2 linked regions of the Siphonobacter curvatus genome follow. Each later gene encodes a partner of the first gene's protein in a complex. Links are inferred from orthologs where the notes say so. Each region holds a gene or a part of one and is shown on either strand. Other genes may lie near its edges.

The links.
Region 2: the proteins of metK (region 1) and groL are in contact, whole or in part, in a cryo-EM structure (PDB 8P4O), measured with the Escherichia coli proteins. The link is inferred for Siphonobacter curvatus from one-to-one orthologs.

The regions. Positions count from the first base shown.
Region 1 is NZ_PTRA01000001.1:1,599,915-1,605,860, forward strand. The notes cover bases 3,058-5,946. They hold metK (methionine adenosyltransferase), read right to left. Parts: upstream 5,186-5,946; coding sequence 3,929-5,185; downstream 3,058-3,928. Other genes in these bases: C5O19_RS06485 (hypothetical protein), read right to left, coding at 3,058-3,765; C5O19_RS06495 (lycopene cyclase family protein), read right to left, coding at 5,421-5,946. In the rest of the region: C5O19_RS06475 (glycoside hydrolase family 3 N-terminal domain-containing protein), read left to right, coding at 1-664; C5O19_RS06480 (DUF2339 domain-containing protein), read right to left, coding at 733-2,928; more of C5O19_RS06485, read right to left, coding at 3,001-3,057. UniProt on the Escherichia coli protein: Catalyzes the formation of S-adenosylmethionine (AdoMet) from methionine and ATP.
Region 2 is NZ_PTRA01000001.1:2,774,120-2,780,105, forward strand. The notes cover bases 1,844-4,772. They hold groL (chaperonin GroEL), read left to right. Parts: upstream 1,844-2,459; coding sequence 2,460-4,085; downstream 4,086-4,772. Other genes in these bases: C5O19_RS11625 (hypothetical protein), read right to left, coding at 1,844-1,863; C5O19_RS11630 (co-chaperone GroES), read left to right, coding at 2,099-2,395; C5O19_RS11640 (alpha-amylase family protein), read right to left, coding at 4,397-4,772. Outside these bases: C5O19_RS11615 (hypothetical protein), read left to right, coding at 1-656; preprotein translocase subunit SecG, read left to right, coding at 694-1,059; more of C5O19_RS11625, read right to left, coding at 1,153-1,843; more of C5O19_RS11640, read right to left, coding at 4,773-5,986.

The sequences.
Region 1 (5,946 bases):
CAAACCCGTCGTAGTGGTACTGATCAAGGGTCGTCCGCTGAATCTGAATTACGTATCGGCTCACGTGCCCGCCGTACTCGACGCCTGGTATCCCGGTCAGGAAGGGGGCAACGCCATTGCCGACGTACTCTTCGGCGATTACAATCCAGCGGGACGCCTGCCGATTTCCGTGCCTAAATCGGTTGGACAATTACCCGTGTATTACAACTACAAAACGCCCGTCAAACACGACTACGTGGAAAGCGACGCCAAACCCCTGTATCCTTTTGGGTATGGTCTTAGCTATTCTTCATTTGAATACAGCAGCTTGACGATTGCAGTAGCCCCCGCTTCGAGAGACGTAACGGTGAAGGTTTCGTTTCGGGTGAAAAACACCAGCAATCGCGATGGCGACGAGGTCGCTCAGTTATACGTAACGGATCAGGTGGCGTCAGTCGTAGGACCAATCAAGCAGCTGAAAAAATTCGAGCGAATTCATCTGAAAGCGGGTGAAGAAAAAACGCTGACATTCGAGCTGCACGCCAAAGACCTGATGTTACTCAATCAGCAGATGCAATGGGTCGCCGAAAAAGGAAAATTCACGGCTCAGGTAGGAGCGTCTTCGGAGGACATTCGGTTGAAAGAAGAATTTCAGTTAACGCAGGATATTGCCGTAAAACCGTAATACTACTAACGAAAACAAAAGATCCCGAAAGTCGTACGACTTTCGGGATCTTTTGTTTTCGGACTAGCTTACTGAACGGGCTGATCGTCTTCCAATAATTTATCCTTGTACTTCTGATAAAGGAAAGACGTAACCAGCAACAAGACCCCAACGCTCAGGAAAATGATGATTTTCCCGCCCGTAGGCACGCGACTCAGGTCAAAAATGAGCAGTTTCCCGAGTACGATTCCAAAGAGAGCGATGCCGGATAATCGGTATCGTTTTACTTTTTGAGTGAAACCCAGTACAATCAGTACCAGCGAATAGACGCCCCAAAGAACGCTAAATCCGGCCTGAGTGGCCTGCAGGCGTTGTTCCTCAGCGTGCAGGGGATCAAGCAGAATCAGATGCGTCATCAATTCCTGACTCAGAATCCATAAAGGAATGACATGGATGACGTACAGAAAACCGTTGCGGATCTTTTTCCAGCCGGGCGTATACTCGGGAATCATTCGGTACAGACCCCAGGTCCACACGGCCAGTGATACGTACAGCAGAAAACGCAGAAACAGCGGTGTAGCGGGGACTTTGAGGTACTGATTGACCAGGTCCAAAATGGGATGCTCAGCAACGATGTACAGAAATAGTAATCCCGAAAGTCCCAGACTAAACGCTTTCCAAATCCCCAGGGAACGTCGGGACAAACCCCAGTGAACCAGCCCCAGATACAGAGCCGAGTAACTCATAAATACCACTTTCTCAATAAGCGGAGCGTAGCGGTTTACCTGGATATTGAAATACCGTTCCCATTCAACCCAGCCAATAAAGTAGGCTGTTCCCAGCAGCAGAATCAGCAAGCTATTGGGGAAAAGACCCGTCCGGTCGTTGCGATACGATTGAAAAAGCATGAAGACCAGGGCTGCCAGGTACAGAAAATTAGTCAGGAAAGTCCGGTTGAAATAGGGCAGATAGTTGGGTGACTGGATTACAGGATCGTACCAGTAAACGAAGACGGAACCCGCCGCCAGATAAATCAGGGCGATTCCAAACACCCGCAATAACCGCGAAGACCGATTGACGCCCAGGTAATACAAAGCTGCTGCCCCCGCTGCCCAAAGGATCGTAATCCAGTCGCCTTCCAATTGAATCGGTACGGCAACGATCAGAAACACCAGCATTAAGGCCAGCGAGGTGCGGGAGAGTACGGCAAAATTTCGCTGATGCATATACCACGCAATTCCTCCGTGTACTAGGCTGTTGGCTAACGTAAACGCCGTGATGGTCAGGGTAGGATAGTGGTGCTCATTAAGGATAAAGTATGTCGGGAAAAAGTAAAAAAAGGAATTCAGAATCATTAGCAGAATAGTACGGTTGTTCACGTACTCCTTCTGGAACAAGGGGTAAATCAGTTGATTGGCGTAGAGTTGTAAAAAGAAAACAGCTCCGAATACCAGACTGATCCAGACGTAACCGGGCCGGTCGAATCCGTTGATGATAAAGGCGATGAAGATGAGCCAGGTAAAACTGAACGCTGCCGTGTTCATCAACAGCCAGTTGCGTTGGTAGGCCAGAGCCAGTACGCCGGTGTTCAGAATCGTCATGTACACAAACAGGCCCCAGGCAGCTCCGTTTCCGCCAACGAGGAAGGGCACCGCATACGCTCCCACGAGTCCGAAAAGTCCAATCCACTGAACTTCGTACTGCGTGGCCTGCCAGACGGTAAAGAGCGTGATCGCCACCATTAGCCCAAAAGCGACGGGCGGCGGCAGAAAATGGTAAAAGTAAAACGCCGCATAGGTAGTTAGATACGCTGTAGCAACGCCGCCACTCAGGAGTACGGCACTGTAGGTCAGATACTTGGGCTTCAGCCACAGGGCCAGTCCCGTTAAACCCGCTCCCAGTCCCCAACCCAGCAGCAAACGGCCCCAGGGACCAATCAGATCATTGTCGAAGGCGTATTTTACGAAAATAGCCATGCCGATTACCAGAGCCGCAATGCCTATTTTACTCAGGAGGTTACCTCCGATATACTCTTCCGTGGGCGTTTGCGAACGCGTAACGGGGCGGGGAGCCGCTACCGGTGGTGGTGGTACGGAGATCGGACGCGGAGGTATGGCAACGGGAGGTACGGGGGGTGTTGAGGGTATAGAGGCTGTTTCTTCGCCGCGTCGAAGCAGGAGCAGTTCCCGCTCGATCTGACGGAGGTGTTGCTGATAGATCGTTAGCTGGCCGGAAAGTCGTTGTACTTCGGCTTCCAGAGCGTCGATTCTGTTTTTTTCATTCATTATTGAAGGGTACGTAAGGTGGGTTGAATATACGTACGGTAAGCGTCATCCATAGGTTTAAAAACTACGAACTTATTGGATGACAAAATTCATCCGATCCAGACCCGTATTTTTGGTAATGCGATCATACGCATAAATCTGTACTTCATACATGCCCTTTTCCTTAATGGGCAGGCTGCCCTCAAAAATATTATCCATCCCGGCAAAATTCAAAGGCACTTCACCCCGAGCTACGCCATCTTTTTTCACAAAGGCTTTTACTTCAATCTGCTCGGAATTCCAGACCCCGCCTTTCGTAATGACGCAACCGCACATCATCACCAGATTGATTTTCAGTTTAATCTGACTATCCTTCAATGCATTGAGACTCAAAACCTGATGCGTTTGTGGTTCAAGAATATCGAGCATAAAACCGGGGATTTCTAGGATGATTCCTTCACCGTCAATGGCTTTCCCGGGAATGAGCCAGAGTTGCGTACTGGCTTTAACCGCAGCACTTTTCCGGTTGATGGGTGCCGTGGCTTCAATGGTTACAAACGTGGGGGCATCGAGTTTGAGGTTTGCTTCAAAGCGGGCGGTCTGGTCATCCGTCAGGCGGTCGTACCGCTGATGAGGCGTTTTTAGCATCAGGTCGGTATTGCCCGAAGTACCCGTTGTCAAGCCCTGGGCCAGAATTTCACCCGTCAGATCATGGCGAATAACGACGTAGGCTCCGCCAATGCCCGTACCAATAAATTTAGCGTCTTTGGCCCGGGCTCGGACCACTACTTTGGTCGATTGAGCAAATCCGTAACAGGCCACCAAGCAGAGCAGAAAGGTACTAAGCAAGTGTTTCATACAGGTTTTAACTGAGGAAGAGAAAAGTTTGGAAAAGAAGAGTAACTGAAACAACAAGTATACTGTATTCAGTAAGATTGTAGACTATTACTGCCGATTTCTTCCCAACAAAAAAGACCTGAACCGTTTCCAGCTCAGGTCTTTTTCTGTTTTCAGTCTCAAATTACAGACCGAATTCAGCTTTTACTTTCTCTACGTAGTCGAGTTTTTCCCAGGTGAAGAGCTCAACTTCGAGTTCTTTCGTAGCTCCATCGGGTGATTTGAACGTCTTCGTCACTACTTTCGATTCCCGTCCCATGTGGCCGTAGGCCGCCGTTTCGGAATAGATCGGGTTACGTAGTTTCAGACGTTGCTCGATGAAGTACGGACGCATATCGAAAATCTTCTCTACTTTCAAAGCGATGTCACCGTCGGACAGTCCCACTTTCGAGGTTCCGTAGGTGTTTACGTAGATACCGCAGGGCTCAGCTACACCAATGGCATAGGATACCTGAACGAGTACTTCATCCGCTACACCCGCTGCGACCAGGTTTTTGGCAATGTGACGCGTCGCGTAAGCTGCTGAACGGTCTACTTTCGAGGGATCTTTACCCGAGAACGCTCCACCGCCGTGGGCACCTTTACCACCGTAGGTATCGACGATGATCTTACGGCCCGTCAGACCTGTATCCCCGTGGGGACCACCGATGACGAATTTGCCCGTCGGGTTGATGTGATACGTAATTTCGCCCTCAAATAAACCACGTAATTCAGGTTTCAGGCTGGCCTTTACGCGGGGGATAACAATGGCTACAACATCCTCGCGAATTTTGGCAAGCATGGTTTCATCGTCCGCGAAATCGTCGTGCTGAGTAGAAACGACAATCGTATCGATCCGTTGGGGAACGTTATCATCGCTGTACTCAATCGTCACCTGCGATTTGGCATCGGGACGAAGGTACGGCATCAGCGAAAGTTCGTTGTTCCGGATGTCGCTCATCGTTTTGAGAATCTTGTGAGCTAAGTCCAGAGCTAAGGGCATATAGTTGTCCGTTTCGCGGGTCGCGTAACCAAACATCATACCCTGATCACCGGCACCCTGTTCTTCGGGGCTGGAGCGATCCACGCCCTGATTGATATCCGCAGACTGTTCGTGAATGGCCGAAAGAACACCGCAGGAATGAGCTTCGAACATGTATTCCGACTTCGTGTACCCAATCTTGCGAATCACGTCACGAGCAATGCTCTGTACGTCGAGGTACGTCGAAGACTTCACTTCACCCGCCAGAATAACCTGGCCCGTCGTTACCAGCGTTTCACAAGCTACTTTGGATTGGGGGTCGAAGGCTAAAAAATGATCAATGAGGGCATCTGAAATTTGGTCTGCCACTTTATCGGGGTGTCCTTCAGATACAGACTCAGAAGTGAACAAATAAGGCATGTTCTGTAAATTAGAATGATTTTGGGAGTTACGAATCCATGTAAACTTTTCGTAGTCCTCGGCCAAAGGAAGGAATTGAACGTTTTTGACTGTTGCTGAAATAGCTGATTACTAGCAACAAAGTCCGTATCGTCAAACCACCGTAGCGTTCTAGACTCGGTTGGTGCCCTAACTGGAGCCTCTGGATACTTTTGCAAAATTGTACATTCAGCGGAAATTCACCAAATATGAAGGCTTACCGTTTGAACATTTCCGAGATATTTCTCTTAAAAACGTCAAAAGCAGCCACGGTAAAGGGAATGACGGGTACTGAATACAGAACGCCCAGGTCTTCCCGAAGCGAAGTTTCCTCATCCAGAAAGCGAAAAATCAGGTGAGCGGGGTTCTTCCGGAACAAATCCGTAAAAACCGTTGCCGCAGAATACCGATTTTTCAGGAATACATTTAGAAGTACCTGATCATAAAAGCGATACTGAGCCGAGATGGGTTGGTTGGTAACCGGAGATTGCAAGAAGTTCTTTTCCAATTGACGCACCAACGCCTGCAGTCGCTTTTGCGTACGCGTAAACGTGTAACCCGTACTGGCCCGGGTGTATCCTCCGGCGGTCCCAATCCGTATAACGTGCGGCGAAGGCTGTTCGGACATCGGCTCGTCACTCATGGGAATAATGCCCGTTTCCTCTTCGGTAATCTCGTAGGTTTCCAGACTAAAAAAATCCTTCAGATAGGCTCGCAACGCTTCGTCGTATTCGGCTGATGTC
Region 2 (5,986 bases), 1.2 Mb from region 1 along the record:
AAGAATTGGTAGAACATTATCCTTTCTGTCAAACCGGGCACGTACTGCTGGCGAAAGGTTATACCGATCAGGCCGATCATACGGATGCCCCAGCGGCTTTACGCAAAGCAGCTGCCTATTCGCTGAGCCGCAACGCCCTGCGTAAATTCATTGGAGGAGAATTTCCGGTAGCGACCACTCCTGCCGAAGAACAACGCTTACCGTTTACGCGTCGTCATCCCCGGGAAGTAGAGGAAATCGCAACGCAACACGTTCCAGTATTCGAAACCATCAATCCGGTACAAGCACTCCGAGGCCTGGATTATTCGGAAGTACTCCTTAAAAAATCGGAAGAAAAAGCCGAAAAAGAGAAGTTTGAAACACCCGCGTATGATCAGTTGGCCATCATTGACCGCTTCATTCAAGCCGAACCCCGGATCGGTCCCTTCCGGGCTAAACCCGGTCCAAGCGACGAAGAACCCGTGGATCTGGCTCATAAACAACAAGTCTCTACTAGTACACCCTTAACGGAAGCGTATGCCAAAGTACTGGCCCGGCAGGGAAAAACGGAGAAGGCCATCGAAATCTACGAAAAACTACAGTTGAAGTTTCCAGAAAAAAAGGCGTACTTTGCAGGTAAAATCGAGGAGCTGAGAAGTCGACTTTCCTTGTTTTAAATCTGAACACCATTTTCCCTTTCTATAAAAGAACCCAATGTTTACTACGTTAATTATCCTCTCCATCATTGTGGCTGCCTTATTAGTCCTGGTGGTATTGATTCAAAACCCTAAAGGCGGTGGACTTTCACAGTTTACCGGAGCCGGTTCCCAACAACTCTTTGGCGTGAAAAAAACGGGTGATCTACTCGAACAACTCACCTGGGGGTTTGGTGGAGCCATTGCCGTATTTGCTCTGGTTTCTGTATTCTTCCTAACGGGTCAGACTGCCGGTGATGGAATGGATGATGGCTTAGGTTCGGCAGCTCCGGCGGTAACGGCTCCCGCTCCCCGTCCGGCGACGCCCGCTCCAACAACTCCTGCACAACCAGCTCCGGCTCAACCAGCACAGCCTCAGAAATAAGAAATTCAAGTATGAAAAACCCTCCGAACTTTCGCTCGGAGGGTTTTTCGTTTTTACAGCGTATGCCTTAAGCCGGAGCTTAGGTGGAGCGAATTAATCTTCTACGGCCTGAGCTACTTTTTGCCGGGCTATGGGAAGCAACGTTTCATCCATGGGATAGCCCAAGGTACTTTCTACTAAATACGAGGCCGGATTGGGCAGATCCTTATTCTTTCGAACCAGTTCCATCTTGATACTTTCGAACGTCGTGGTGTAACTTTTGTTACGCGAATCGATCAGGTGAGTTTCGACCCTTCGGCTCGGTGGTGCTGTACTTTCGAACAACTGCACCTTGTACTGATAAATCCGTAGCTCGCGGTTGATGTTCTCGTACACAAACAGATAACCCTCTTTCCGGAAAAGTGGCATAATGCCAATCGGAGCGATAGACAGGGCCTGGGTAACGTGTTGAAACAGCGTTTTACCCGTACTGAGCGTATGCTCGAGCCGAGGTATGGCGTAGCTCAGAATTTCATCTACTTCCTCCAGCGGCTGCAAGGCTTCGAATTCACTGGTGTACTTGAGTTGCCATTTTTCGCGGTCGATACCCACCAGTTTGCGGCGAATGCGGTCCGACCACTGGCTTTGCTGTTGCTGTAACGCCAGACTTTCCTGATAGTGAAGCTGTAAATCTGACAGTTCAGGGAAGAGTTTTTTTTCCTGAAAATGTTCATTGACATGTTTCAAGTAGGCCAATAACTGGTATTTTTTGTACTCAAAATCCAGTAATCCGTCAGTAATCCAGGTTTTTTGTAACTTTTTCATACCCTCCTGGTTTATATTTCAATCCCCGAATCTATTCTTTTACAAGAAATTGCCAAATATTTTAACAGTAATTTCCTAAAGTCAGAGTCATTCGTTTGGTTTGCTAGGCTTTTTACAGCAATTGTCAGCAAGTCCGGTAAAATTGACAGACGATTCAGGCTGGCACAGGAATCGTAGTCAGGCTACCTAACCAGATGGTTAATCGAAAAGTTAACAAATCTATCTCATCACTAACATGTCAGTAAACGTCAAACCTTTGGCAGACCGCGTTCTGGTAGAACCGGCTCCCGCAGAAGAAAAGACTGCGTTCGGAATTATCATTCCCGATACCGCCAAAGAAAAACCTCAACGCGGAGTAGTAGTGGCTGTTGGCCCAGGCAAAAAAGATGAACCCCTGACGGTTAAAGAAGGCGATACCGTGCTGTACGGTAAATACTCAGGTACGGAAATCTCTTCCGACGGAAAAGATTACCTCATCATGCGGGAATCAGACATCCTGGCGGTACTTACTGAAGCAGCGGTTGTTGCTTAATTTCCTTTTACATTCCAACGTGAACCTTGATTCACACTACAACACATTATAAAGTCATTTAGCTATGGCAAAAGAACTCTTTTTTGACACCGAAGCTCGTGATCGCCTGAAGCGTGGCGTTGACGCTTTGGCAGACGCGGTTAAAGTAACCCTCGGCCCTAAAGGTCGTAACGTAATCATCGATAAGAAATTTGGCTCTCCGGCCATCACCAAAGATGGTGTAACGGTAGCTAAAGAAATCGAGTTGAAAGATGCTCTGGAAAACATGGGAGCTCAACTCGTGAAAGAAGTAGCTTCTAAAACGGCTGATCAAGCAGGTGATGGTACTACGACGGCTACGGTTCTGACGCAGGCGATCTACTCGATCGGTGTGAAAAACGTAGCAGCGGGTGCCAACCCAATGGATCTGAAACGCGGTATCGATAAAGCCGTAGGTAAGATCGTTGAAAACCTGAAGTCACAATCACGTGCCATCAGCACTTCCAAAGAAATCGCTCAGGTTGCTACGATCTCTGCTAACAACGACCACGAAATCGGTACGATGATCGCCGACGCCATGGACAAAGTGGGCAAAGAAGGTGTAATCACGGTTGAAGAAGCTCGCGGTACTGAAACCGAAGTAAAAACGGTAGAAGGTATGCAGTTTGACCGCGGTTACCTGTCTCCTTACTTCGTGACGAACCCGGACAAAATGGAAGCCGATCTGGATCGTCCCTTCCTGCTGATTTCTGAGAAGAAAGTTTCTTCGATGAAAGAACTGTTGCCCGTACTGGAGCAAGTAGCTCAAACCGGTCGTCCGCTGGTAATCATTGCCGAAGACGTAGACGGTGAAGCTCTGGCTACACTGGTGGTTAACAAAATCCGTGGTGCCTTGAAAGTGGCTGCCGTAAAAGCTCCTGGTTTCGGTGATCGTCGGAAAGCTATGCTGGAAGACATCGCGATCCTGACGGGTGGTACGGTGATCAGCGAAGAGCGTGGTTTCAAACTCGAAAATGCTTCGATTGAATACCTGGGTCAAGCTGAAAAAGTCCTGATCGACAAAGACAATACGACGATTGTAAACGGCGTAGGTGCGAAAGAGGACATTACAGGCCGCGTAAACCAAATCAAAACGCAGATCGAAAATACGACTTCGGATTACGACCGTGAGAAGCTGCAGGAACGTCTGGCGAAACTGTCAGGTGGTGTAGCGATTCTTTACATCGGTGCGGCTACCGAAGTTGAAATGAAAGAGAAAAAAGACCGCGTTGACGATGCTCTGCACGCAACTCGTGCGGCCGTTGAAGAAGGTATCGTAGCCGGTGGTGGCGTAGCCCTGATCCGTGCCGTTGCCGCTCTCGAAGGCTTCAAAGGTGACAACGACGACCAAACGACGGGTGTGAATATCATTCGTCAGGCCATCGAAGCTCCCCTGCGTACGATCGTAGCTAACGCTGGTGGCGAAGCTTCTGTAGTAATCAATGCCGTGAAACAAGGTACGGGTGACTATGGATACAACGCTCGCGAAGACCGTTACGAAAACATGATCGCAGCCGGTATCATTGATCCAACGAAAGTAACGCGTCTGGCTCTGGAAAACGCTGCTTCTGTAGCGGGTCTATTGCTGACTACTGAATGCGTAGTAGCTGACAAGCCTGAAGATAATCCTGCTCCTGCTGCCGGTCCTGGCGGAATGGGTGGCATGATGTAATTCATAGATCATTCTCTAAAAGCCTCTCCGATGAATCGGAGAGGCTTTTTTTATGGCTTTCGGGAACGAACGTTACCCTCTGCTATTACGGGCGATTGGGTCTCCCCGACTGATGCAAGTTTCCAAACTTGTACCTAATAATTAGGCAGATTCTTACCTGCTTTCATCGCTTAAACTAATCACCGAAATTGGAAACTGCCGGATGATGGTTACAGACTTTGTAAACCTGTAGGTTCCTAACTTAAAGGATATAGAAAAGGCTTCTCAAATAGAGAAGCCTTTTCTATATCCTTCCGTTTCTTCCGTTTACCCTAGTTCAATCGGAACCACTGGAAACCGTAGCCTTCCATAGCCAGCGAATACGAACCCTCGGCAACGGGTTTAACCGTTTTTTCATTGAGTAAGTCTTGCAAAGACTTGCCTTTCCATTCAGCCATTCGCAGTTGAATGTTCTGTTTTTCCTTGCTGAAATTGTGGGCGACGACTATTGATTTATCTTTCCATTTGTACTGCATCACCAGTACCGTAGACGTCGTAGCGGGAAGAATGGTCCATTCGCCCCAGCCAATCTCCGGACATTGGCTACGAATTTTGATGAACTTCTTGATGGTATTCAGTAGTGATTTCTGGTCCTTTTCCTGCGTCGCTACGTTCACTTTCTGGTACGCATAATCCCCCTGACTGATGACGGGATGAAAGGTTTTGGCAGCCGTAGAGAAGCCCGCGTTTTTCTGCGTATTCCACTGCATGGGCGTGCGTACCGAGTTACGTTCTTTCAGGCTCAGATCATCGCCCATACCAATCTCTTCCCCATAGCGTAAGCTTGGCGTACCCGGCAAGGCAAATAGTAAACTATAGGCCAGATCAATTTGCTTCCGGTTACCCAACATCGGAGCCAGCCGGCGACGGATACCCCGATCGTACAAACGCATGTTTTCTTTCGGGCCGAATTTGGAATACACTTCTTCCCGGGCTTCGTTGCTCAGTCGGCCCAGGTCAATTTCGTCGTGATTACGCAGGAACCAGGCCCATTGATTGGCGGGTGAATGATCGCGGGTTTCGATCAGGGCTTTCTTGAACGTTTCGATATTTTCGGAAGCCAGAGCCGAGAACAGGTACTGATTTCCGTAGAAGTTGAACATCATCTGGATTCCCTCGCCGTATTTACCCAGAAATTTATCCGTTTCCTTAGGATCAACATTAGCTTCGCCCAATACCGCAGCATCGGCTTTGTGCCATTGGATGAATTGCCGCAGGCCATAGAGCAGATCAAATTGCAACATGGGATTTTTCATGCCGCTCTGAGGGATTTCCATGTAAAAAGGCACCGCATCTAATCGGAATCCGGAAATGCCGAAATCCAGCCAGTACTTGACAATTTTGCGAATCTCTACTTCGACGTCTGGATTCTGGGCGTTCAGATCGGGTTGAAAATCGTAAAAGCGGTGGAAGTAGTACTCCTGAGCCAAGGAATCGTAGGTCCAGGTTTCCTTTTGTACCCCGGGAAAGACCATACCTTCATCAGCATCCTGGGGCCGTTCTTTACTCCAGACATACCAGGAGCGATACGGTGAGTTTTTGTCTTTACGGGCTGCCTGATACCAGGGGTGTTGATTAGACGTATGGTTAATCACCAGGTCAATGATCACCCGCATGTCGCGTTTTTTACATTCCTCGACCAATTGCTTGAAATCGGCTTCGGTTCCGACGCGGGGATCGACCTTGTAGAAATCCGCTATATCATACCCATCGTCTTCCAGGGGAGACGGATGAAAAGGCGATAGCCAGATTACGGTTATGCCGAGGTCTTTCAGGTAATCCAGTTGCTGAATTAATCCTTTGAAATCGCCCATGCCATCCCCGTCGGAATCTTTGAAGACTTTTACGTCGAGGTTATAGAT